Regions from separate parts of the Chelatococcus sp. GCM10030263 genome, predicted to be linked through region 1. Evidence: predicted binding sites of a transcription regulator. Region 1 holds the regulator's gene; the other holds the start of a gene.
The links. Region 1 encodes LexA, which represses DNA repair genes until DNA is damaged. Its sites were predicted from a motif close to TGTTCNNNNTGTGTTCNG; they were not measured.

Region 1 (5,346 bases):
GGTGATCGCCGCATCCGTCGAACGTTCGCGGTCCGTATCCTCGATGCGAAGCAGCATCTTGCCGCCGTGCCGGCGCGCATAGAGCCAATTGAACAATGCGGTACGGGCCCCGCCGATATGCAGGAACCCGGTGGGGGAGGGGGCGAAACGCGTAACGACGGTTCCGGTCATCTCAGATGTCTGCTCTCTCGTACGAGGATGAACGGACGACGGCAGGAGCTCCCCTCAAAGAAGCTCTCGCCAGCGGTGGCGCGTCGTGTAGCATGATGCCTTCCCGGGGGTAAGAACTGTTTCCCGAAGTCCCATGTCGTCACGCGAGCCGGTCTCCGCCGCTCTAGCCGATGGTCGCGCCCGTGCTGCCAGACGATGGCTGGCCGCTGCGGCCGGCGACGACCCCGCACAGCGGCTTCTCGGAGCCCTCCGGCGGGCGCTTGCCCTTGAGGCGGAACGGCGACGCCTTTTCCTTTGGCTGCCGGTTGCCTTCAGTGCCGGCATTCTCCTCTATTTCGCCGCCGACGCCGAGCCCTCGTTGTGGCCATCGCTCACGGGGGCGGGGTTGGCGGCGGCAGCTGCCTTCGCGTTGGGTCGTCACCCACGCGCGATGAATATGGCGATCGCCGTGGCTATGGTCATGGGAGGCTTCGCGACCGCCACCTGGCGCACCCGTGAGGTATCGGCGCCCGTCCTCGCGCGGCCGATGATCGCCAAGCTGCGCGGGCTCGTACTCTCTGTCGACCAGCGGCCGGCTGGCCCGCGCATGGTCCTGCGCGTCGAGACCTTCGGCAGCCTCACTATCGCCGAGCGGCCCGTACAGGTCCGCGTGTCCATGAAGCCGGGCACATCGGTGAAGGCCGGCGACTTCATCGAAGCCACGGCGCGCCTTCTGCCGCCGCCCACGGCCGCCCGGCCGGGCGGCTATGATTTCGCCCGCGACGCCTTCTTCGACGGCCTCGGTGCCGTCGGCTCCCTTGTCGGCAAGGTGACGGTCGCCGCGCCGCCCGCGCCACCGGATTTCTGGACGGCTCTCGCCATCGCCGTCGATGTTGCCCGCAACCGGCTGACGGACCGTATCGCCCAAGCCTCCGGCGGCCAGGAGGGGGCGCTCGCCGCCGCCCTGGTCACCGGCAAACGCGGGCTGATCACGGAAGACGTGAATGACGCGCTGCGTGCCGCCGGCATCTATCACATCGTCTCCATTTCAGGGCTGCACATGGCGCTTGCCGCCGGCAGCCTGTTCTGGGCGGCGCGCGCGGTGCTCGCACTCATCCCCGGCCTCGCGCTCGTCTGGCCGGTGAAGAAACTCGCGGCCCTCGTCGGCATGACAGGCGCCATCGCCTATTGCCTCTTCTCCGGCGCGGAGGTCGCCACCCAGCGTTCGCTCGTCATGACGCTCGTCATGATGGGCGCCATTCTCATCGACCGCCCGGCTCTCTCCATGCGCAATCTGGCGCTTGCGGCGCTCATCTGCCTTGCTATTCGGCCGGAGGCGCTGCTCGGTCCGAGCTTCCAGATGTCCTTCGCGGCGGTTGCCGGCATGATCGCCTTCGCAGTCCAGCCATCGGGGCTGTTTGCCGGGCGTCCCGCAGGGGCCGGAGGATTGGCACCGCTCCACGGCATCGGGCGATGGGCCTTCCTTGTCATCTTCACCACGGCGATTGCTACCATCGCGACCGCTCCCTTCAGCGCCTATCACTTTCAGACGCTGAACCCGCTCGGTCTCCTCGGCAACGCCCTGGCGCTACCGCTGATCGAGCTCGCGGTCATGCCGCTGTCGGTGCTCGGGATCTTCGCTTCCGCCTTCGCCCTCGATCAACCCGTCTGGTGGCTCATCGGCCAGGCGACGGCGCCGGTGCTCGCCGGCGCCAAAATGGTCGCCCTGCTCGACCGCTCAACCGTCATCGTGCCGGCGCTCGCGCCCGCCGCTCTCGCCTTCTTCAGCGCGGCCATCGTCTGGTCCACGCTCTGGACGACCGCCCTGCGGTGGTTGGCGATCGTCCCGGCCGCCCTCGGCGCCCTGTCGGCGCTCGCTCCCAGTCGGCCCGATGTCTATGTCGATCGCAGCGGCGCCGGTGCGGCTGTCCGGGAGAAGAGCGGACAATTGATCGTCCTCGGCCGGCCTTCCGATTTCGTTCTCGAACAATGGCTCAGAGCCGACGGCGACGGGCGCGCGACCGATGACCCGGGCCTGCGCGGCGGTGCCCTCTGCGACCGCTTCGCCTGTGTCGCGAAGCTCCCCGACGGGCGCAGCATCTCGCTCGTCCGTGACAAGCGCGCATTCCCCGACGATTGTCGGCGTGCGGTCGTCATCGTCACTCCGCTCGTCGCCCCCAATTCCTGCGCGAGTGCTACGGTGCTCGACCGCCGCGCACTCGACCAGTCGGGCGCCACCACGCTCACCGCCACCGCCGAAGGCTTTGCACGTGTCACCGCAAGTTCCACCGCGCAGCGCCCCTGGACCGGAACCAAGCCACACCGGCCAGCTTCGCCGGCGCCCGCGCCGCCCCCGCGACCACGGATCGACAATCTCGACCCACTTGATGCCATCCCTTCAGCGGCAGCCGACATCGACGACCCGTCGGGAGCAACGCCCACCGGCGATGCGCCAGGCGGCGAGGGCGATTCTCATACGCCGTGAGCGTCGACCAGCGATCAGCAGTTCTATCGCGGGCCGACCGGCAATCGATCAGTAGCGCCGCAGAAGGCTCACGAGCTTGCCCTGGATCCGCACGCGGTCGGGACCCAAGACGCGTGTTTCATAAGATGGATTGGCCGCTTCGAGCGCAATGGATGACCCGCGCCGGCGTAGCCGCTTCAGGGTCGCCTCCTCATCGTCGATGAGGGCGACGATGATGTCGCCCGTATCGGCCGTCTCCTGACGGCGGATGACAACCGTGTCGCCGTCAAGGATGCCGGCTTCGATCATCGAATCGCCACGCACCTCCAGGGCGAAGTGCTCGCCGCTGGTGAGCATCTCCACCGGCACTGCGATGGTGCTGCTGCGGGATTGAATGGCCGAGATCGGCGTGCCCGCCGCGATCCGGCCCATGACGGGGACGGGGACCATCTTCGGCGAGGATTCGCTTTCGACAGCCGCCGGTGGCAGGCTGCGCACGCGACCAAGCCCCCCCTCGACAACGCTCGGGCTGAAGCGCCCGCGCGGCGTGATCGCGCCATCGGGCAGACGAATGACCTCGAGTGCCCGCGCCCGATTAGGCAGCCGGCGGATGAAGCCGCGCTCTTCGAGCGCAATAATGAGCCGATGGATACCGGACTTGGACTTGAGATCCAGTGCCTCTTTCATCTCATCGAAGGAAGGCGGCACGCCGGTCTCGCGCAGCCGCTCGTGGATGAAGCGTAGAAGCTCGTTTTGCTTGCGCGTCAGCATCTGCCGTGAACCCCACCTTGGTCGTGGCCACCGTGGCCGAGATCATCCGGTTTCAAGATCCGATCAGGACTGTTGGCCAGATATCACTTTTGGCTAAGCGTCATTGTTGGCCAAGAGTCGGAAACAAATCATGAACGACCATAGCTGTTCCCTGTGTGTTCCGCAAGAGTTAAGGCAACGGGACGTGCATGGATAGCCTCGAGGCGTGCAGGCCCTATGCCCCCGGGGGATGAACAGGCAGAGCGGCCTCCTCGCTATTTTCCGCACTGGTCCCGTCATGGGAGAAAGTCGGCGACTGGGAGCCGAGACGCGACTGTTGCCTTTGACGGGCCCTCACGTGGCGTTTCGAAAGCCATGATTCACGCCCTCGTCGCGGTTTCAGACCTGTATCAGACCGGATTAGATACCAGTATCCTGGTGGTCCTTTTCCTTGTCCCAACGGACTTGGTGCGAACGTCGGCGGGCAACTGGCCTGACGCGGAATAATGAGACCGGCCGCAAAGTACCGCTACTCTGAACAGCGCCGCCGCTTGTCTTATAAGTTCCGAAGTGTGGAAAGAAATCACGGTTCAAGGCGAGCCGACGCTATGCCACGTTCGGCGTTGCGGCCCTGTCTAGGCCAAGCGTCGCCTGGATTCTGGGCCGTGCATCCGCCGAGGCGCTTGTCCACGCCTGAGAGCGGTTTTATCGAATGCACCACTTGCGGCTCGGCTATGCATCCGCTACGATACATGTATCACGAGATGGTGCTGCCATGACCTCAGATAAGACCGGACTGCTGGTACAAGCGCTTCGCGAGGCAATCGAGCGGGGCACTTATAAGCCTGGAAGTGCAATTCCTTCGGAGCGGCAGCTCATGGAGGAGTTCTCCCTGTCGCGGACAACCATCCGACGGGCAATCGATGAACTGGTGAGTGCCGGCCAGCTCGAGCGACGGCCTGGCAGCGGCACCTTCGTGACCGAGCCTATGCGGCCGTCTGCCGTTGCATCCAGTCACTCGCCGACACTGGCGCTGATCATTCCGACCTTCTCGAGCCCGTTCTATGGCGAGATGATCGACGGGATGGAACAGGAGGCGCGCCGTCATGATCTGCGCATCATGGCGAGCCAGTCGGCCTATTCGCCGGATAGCGAAAGCGACCACTTGTCGGCTGCCGCGGCCGATCCGGCCGTCCGGGGAGCCATCGTTGCACCGGCCCATGTCGACAGGCCCGTGCCCGGCGCATTGAGAATGGTGCAGGCCGGCAAGCCGCTGGTCTATCTCGGCCGCTGGCCGAGAGGACTGAGGACCGACAGCGTCAGCACCGACTATCTGGTCTCCGCTAAGCTCGCGGTGGATCATCTCATCGGACTAGGCCACCGGCGGATCGCCTATGTGGAAGGTGCGCCGCATCTGCCCGGTTTTTCCCCCTTCAGCGGTTACCACGAAGCGCTGAAGGAGGCGCGCATCGCGCTCCAGCAGGATCTCGTCTGCCTCCCTGACTTGCCGTCGGAGGAAGCGGGCCAAGAGGCGATCGCGGGGCTCATTCGCCGTGGCATCGACTTTACCGCCGTTTTTGCGCGCAACGATGTCACGGCGGTCGGCGTCATGCGGGCGCTGCGCGAGGCGGGGCGTCGCATTCCTGAGGATGTCTCGGTCACGGCTATCAACAACAGCCTCCTGTCGCGTTCACTCGATCCGCCGGTGACCAGCGTCGATCCTTTCCCAGCAACGCTCGGACGGCTCGCCTTCCGGCTTCTGCACGAGCGCGTCGCAGGCATCTATTCCGGGCCGCCGATTCGTATCACCCTCGATCCGACGCTCGTCGTGCGCACCTCCAGCGCGCCTCCGGCAAGATCTCAACGCAGCGACGGCTCGTTGATCACGCCCTTCATCGGCCAAGCCGCTGTTGCTGCGAGGCGATAATCGAGGGTAACGCGAAGACCTTCGGCGCGTGACGGGGGAAAGCACAATCGCCGAG
Region 2 (5,346 bases), on a different contig from region 1:
CAGGGCGATGCTTGCTGCCTTGACCGCAACGCTCGCCTTGAGCCCCGGCCAGGTGTCGGCAAGCATGCGACCGAGATCCCTCATGCCTGCTGCGGCCCCGTCGATGGCACCGAGATCAAGCCGCCGTGCATCGAGATCGAGGGCGAGCGTCGGTCCGTCCTGGTCGAGGTCGAATGTACCGCCGCCCGCAAGCGTCGCACCTGGGCCATCGCCGGTGTTCGTGATCTCGATACCTTCGAGCGTCGCATGCCCACCGCTGCTCTTCACGGTCGCGGAAGCCGTCAGGCCGGGCTGAATTTCGCCCGGAGCGGCAGGCGCCGCTGCTGGGGTGGCCTGCCCGCCCCCGAATGGAACGGCGAGCTGGAGCCGGCCGGTGACCTGCGGCTTCAGGCTTTGCCCGGTGGAGGCGAGCACCACGTCGCCGTCGAAGTCGAGATGGCTGCTGCCCGGCTGGCCGAAACTCGCCTTGAGCTGAAGCTGCCCATCGCCATCCAAGGTGCCGGTGGAGAGCCGCATGGGAATCGCGCCGATCGTGCCGGCGACACGCCACGGTCCAGCCAGCGTCGTGGCCTGTACCTCGGCCGTCACCGGCCCCAGCTCACGCGCACCGCCACCGCCCTCGATGATCCGCAGGCGGCCGTCATTGACGGTCATCTTCTCAATGCCGACCGTATGGGCCGGCACATCGATGGCCGTCCGCGGCTGCGGCAGCCGCAGGCTGCCGTCGGGCTCGGCGATAACGGTCATGACCGGCTGGGTCAGGTCGGCCTCGACCACGCGGATCGTGCCGGTGAGAAGCGCGGTCGCGTCTAGCTCCACCGACAGCGCATCCGCGGCAATGCCGGGCTGGCCGGCGCCCGGCGCCCCGAAGCTCACCTTGCCGAGAACGAGCCGCGGCGACGGCAGAAGCCGCAGCTTGATATCGCCCTGGGTGGTCACCGGCAGCCCGAGCGCGTGCCCGAGCGCGAGCTCCACATCCGCCCGCCTCGCGTCCCAGTCGACGAAATAAGGCACGGCCAAAGCCGCGCTCAACGCGACGATGACCAGGGCTGCCAGAATGGTGAGGATGTCGCGCACGCTTAACCGCTCGTGAACCGATCGACCGATGTCAGTCGAGCCTTCTGCCGGCCAAGGCACCGACTGACACGGCACAGTGTAGCGAATTCTGCGGCCTTGAGGTGATCAGATCGGCCTACGGGATCTCTCATCTGCCGCAAATGAACGCTTTCGCATCGATTTCACACCGCCACGATCTTGCCGGGGTTCATGATATTGAGCGGATCGATGCTGCGCTTCAGGCTGCGCATCAGATCGAGCGCGGGCAAACCGTGCTCTGCTTCGAGATATTTCATCTTCTTGTGGCCGACGCCGTGCTCGCCCGTGCAGGTACCCTCCATGGCGAGCGCCCGTGCCACGAGGCGCTCGAGAAAAGCGTCGAGCACGGCGACTTCCGCCGGATCGTCGGGCATGACGAGCGGCTGCACGTGGAAATTGCCGTCGCCCACATGGCCGACGATGGTGGCGATGAAGCCGCTCTCCTCGATATCGCGCCGCGTTTCCTCCACACAGTCCGCCAGCCGCGAGATCGGCACGCAAACGTCGGTTGGCACGGGGCGCGCCCCCGGCCGCAAGGACAGCGACGCCCAATAGGCGTCATGTCGGGCCTGCCAAAGCTTCGTCCGGTCCTCCGCCTTCGTCGCCCAGGTGAAGGGGCCGCCCCCGAGTTCCTCGGCGATGTCGCCGAACCGCTCGGCCTGCTCCCGCACACCCGCATCGGTGCCATGGAACTCGATCAGGAGCAGCGGCGTGTCCGGCAGCGCGAGCTTCGAATGGATATTGAGGGCGGCGACCATAGCCTGGTCGAGCAGCTCGATGCGGGCGACCGGCAACCCCGACTGGATCGTGAGGATGGTCGCGTCACACGCCGCGCGGACGCTCGGGAAGGGGCAGATGCCGGCCGAGATCGCCTCCGGTATGCCCTGCAGCTTGAGCGTGATCGCGGTGATGATGCCGAGCGTTCCCTCAGAGCCGACGAAGAGCCGGGTCAGGTCATAGCCGGCCGAGGATTTCTTGGCCCGGCGTGCGGTCGTGACCACCTCGCCGTTCGGCATGACGACCGTGAGCGACAGGACATTGTCCTTCATCGTCCCGTAGCGCACCGCATTGGTGCCGGACGCCCGCGTCGCCACCATGCCGCCGAGCGAAGCGTCGGCGCCGGGGTCAATCGGAAAGAACAGCCCCTGATCGCGCAGATAGTCGTTCAATTCCTTGCGCGTGACGCCGGGCTCGATGACGCAGTCGAGATCCTCGGCGTGAACCGCGATGACGCGCTTCATCTGGCTCGTGTCGACCGAGATGCCGCCGAAGGGGGCGTTCACATGCCCCTCGAAGGAGGTGCCGGTGCCAAACGGAATGATCGGCACGCGATGCGCCGCGCAGAGTTTGACGATCGAGGCGACCTCCGCGGTCGTCCGCGGATAGACCACCGCGTCCGGTGGCTGCGATGCGACCCAGGTGAGCGTATTGCTGTGCTGCTCGCGCACCGCCTGGCTGGTCGCGAGCCTGTCGCCGAACTCCGCCGTCAATGCGCCAATGACACGCTCCAAGGCGTCGGCAGAGGGGCGGGCGGGGCCGTGCCCGGCGGATTGCGCCTCAATGGTGTTCAGCATCTCGATCGAGCCTCATGCCTCGCGGTCTCGACGGCCGCGACACCATCGCCGCCGATCGCTCCCATCGTCATGGCATAACGCCATTCCCGCGGGAGGCAAGGCTCTCCACGCCAATGACGACGCTTAGCGACGCAGGGTCGGGGCTGGCGGCGGCGGCACGGGCGGCGGCCGCAGTTGCTGGCGCATCTGCTGGTCGCGCAGAGTATTGAACTGCTGCTGCTGATACTGCCGCTGTTGGGTATCCTGCAGCCGCTGCTGAATCTGCTGGTTCTGCGAACCGTAGAAACGCTGGAACTCGCTGTCGCTCTGAGCCTGGGCGCCGGTCGCCGCCGCAAGCGAGGCGAGCGCAATCATGGCGAGACACGCCCCACGCAGAAGCGTCGCCGCCCCGCGCCTGCCTGTGCCCCATTCAGTTGCTTCTTTTCGTGCGTGCCGCATCTCACCCGCCTCCTATGTTCACGATATAGGGTCGGCCCAAACGAAATATGGGACGACATGACGTCGCGACCAAGGGTTTATCATTGGCAATCAAGCTGCGGCCGCTCACTTTTCCCCTGTCGGGTATTCGCCGTGCCGTTCGCCTTTTGGTCCAAGGTCGGCTATGAATCGGGATATGAATCAGCTCTCTCCCAAGCTTGGCGACAGCGCCGACGACATGCGGCCTGCCTCGCGCGGCACGAGCCTCAGCGAACGGGCGCGGGCGGCAGCGGCACCCGCCGCCTATCTCGCCGGCCTCAATCCTGAGCAGCGGCTCGCGGTCGAGACGACCGAGGGACCGGTGCTCGTGCTCGCCGGCGCCGGCACCGGCAAGACGCGGGTGCTGACGACCCGCATCGCCCATCTCGTCGCGACCGGTCGCGCCCGCCCCTTCGACATTCTCGCCGTCACCTTCACCAACAAGGCGGCGCGCGAAATGAAGGCGCGCATAGCGACCCTCATCGGTCCGCAGGCCGAGGGCATGCCCTGGCTCGGCACCTTCCATGCCATCTGCACCAAGATCCTGCGCCGCCACGCCGAGCTCGTCGGGCTCAGGAGCGATTTCACGATCCTCGACGTGGACGACCAGATCCGCCTGATGAAGCAGGTGATCCAGGCGGAGAACATCGACGAGAAGCGCTGGCCGGCCCGGCAGCTCGCCAGCATCATCGACGGCTGGAAGAACCGCGCGCTCGGCCCCGACCAGGTGCCGCACGGCGAAGCCGCCGCCTTCGCCGGCGGGCGCGGCGCTCATCTCTACCGACTCTACCAGGAACGCCTGAAGATCCTGAACGCCGCCGATTTCGGCGACCTCCTGACCGAGGCCATCCGCCTCTTTCGCGAGCATCCGGACGTGCTCGCGCAATACCAGCAGCGCTTCCGCTACATGCTGGTGGACGAGTACCAGGACACCAATGTCGCGCAATATCTGTGGCTGAGGCTCCTGGCGCAGGGGCGTGAGCCGGGGCAGCGCAACCTCGCCTGCGTCGGCGACGACGACCAGTCGATCTACGGCTGGCGCGGCGCCGAGGTCGACAACATCCTGCGCTTCGAGCACGACTTTCTCGGCGCCGTGGTGATCCGCCTGGAGCGCAACTATCGCTCCCATGCGCATATCCTGGCGACCGCCTCCCATCTCATCGCCCATAACGAGGGCCGTCTCGGCAAGACGCTGCGCACCGAGGATGAACCGGGCGAGAAGGTGACGATCACCGGCGCTTGGGATTCCGAGGAAGAGGCGCGGCTCGTCGGCGAGGAGATCGAAGCGCTGCAATCCAAGGGCCATGCGCTTTCGGAAATCGCCATCCTCGTGCGCATCTCCGCCCAGATGCGCGAGCTCGAAGACCGCTTCGTGCAGTTGGGCCTTCCCTATCGCGTCATCGGCGGCCCGCGCTTCTACGAGCGCATGGAAATCCGCGACGCGCTCGCCTATTTCCGCTGCGTGGCGCAGCCGGCGGACGATCTCGCCTTCGAGCGCATCCTCAACACGCCGAAGCGCGGCTTGGGCGAAGCGACGCTGCAGGTGCTGCACGGCCACGCCCGCGCCGCCAAGATTCCGCTGATGGAAGCGGCGCGCTACATCATCGAGACGGAAGAGCTGAAGCCTAAGCCGCGCGGCGCGCTACGCGACCTCATCGCCGCCTTCGCACGCTGGTCGCAGCGCCTGGAAACCGCGGCGCATACGGAGCTGGCCGAGACCATCCTGGAGGAGTCCGGCTATACAGACATGTGGCAGAAGGACCGCTCGGCCGAAGCCGCCGGCCGGCTGGAGAACCTGAAGGAGCTCGTGCGCTCGCTGGAGGAATTTCCGGACCTGCCGAGCTTCCTCGAACATGTCTCGCTCGTCATGGATGCGGTGGAAAACGACAGCGAGGATCGCGTCAGCCTGATGACGCTGCACGCCGCCAAGGGGCTCGAATTCGACACGGTCTTCCTGCCGGGCTGGGAGGAAGGGCTCTTTCCCAACCAGCGCGCGCTCGACGAGAGCGGCCGCGCCGGGCTCGAGGAGGAACGCCGGCTCGCCCATGTCGGCATCACCCGCGCGCGCCGCCGCGCCAAGATCTATTTCGCCTCCAACCGCCGCATCCATGGCCTGTGGAATGCGACCGTGCCGAGCCGCTTCGTCGACGAACTGCCGGAGGAGCATGTCGAGGTAACGGAAGCCTCGGCCGCCTTTTCCTACGGCAGCTATGGCAAGAGC

Region 2: ACFQU1_RS06095 (ATP-dependent helicase) is a predicted target of LexA. The motif match lies at 3,244-3,261, and genes of this name have one in related genera.

The regions. Positions count from the first base shown of each region.
Region 1 is NZ_JBHTDB010000016.1:430,314-435,659, reverse strand. Features, by position in the region: gene gltX (glutamate--tRNA ligase) at 1-171, opposite strand, end outside; gene ACFQU1_RS24355 (ComEC/Rec2 family competence protein) at 305-2,635, shown strand; gene lexA (transcriptional repressor LexA) at 2,684-3,385, opposite strand; gene ACFQU1_RS24345 (GntR family transcriptional regulator) at 4,140-5,291, shown strand.
Region 2 is NZ_JBHTDB010000003.1:296,193-301,538, forward strand. Features, by position in the region: gene ACFQU1_RS06080 (AsmA family protein) at 1-1,077, opposite strand, end outside; gene ACFQU1_RS06085 (FAD-binding oxidoreductase) at 1,239-2,669, opposite strand; gene ACFQU1_RS06090 (hypothetical protein) at 2,793-3,107, opposite strand; gene ACFQU1_RS06095 (ATP-dependent helicase) at 3,283-5,346, shown strand, end outside.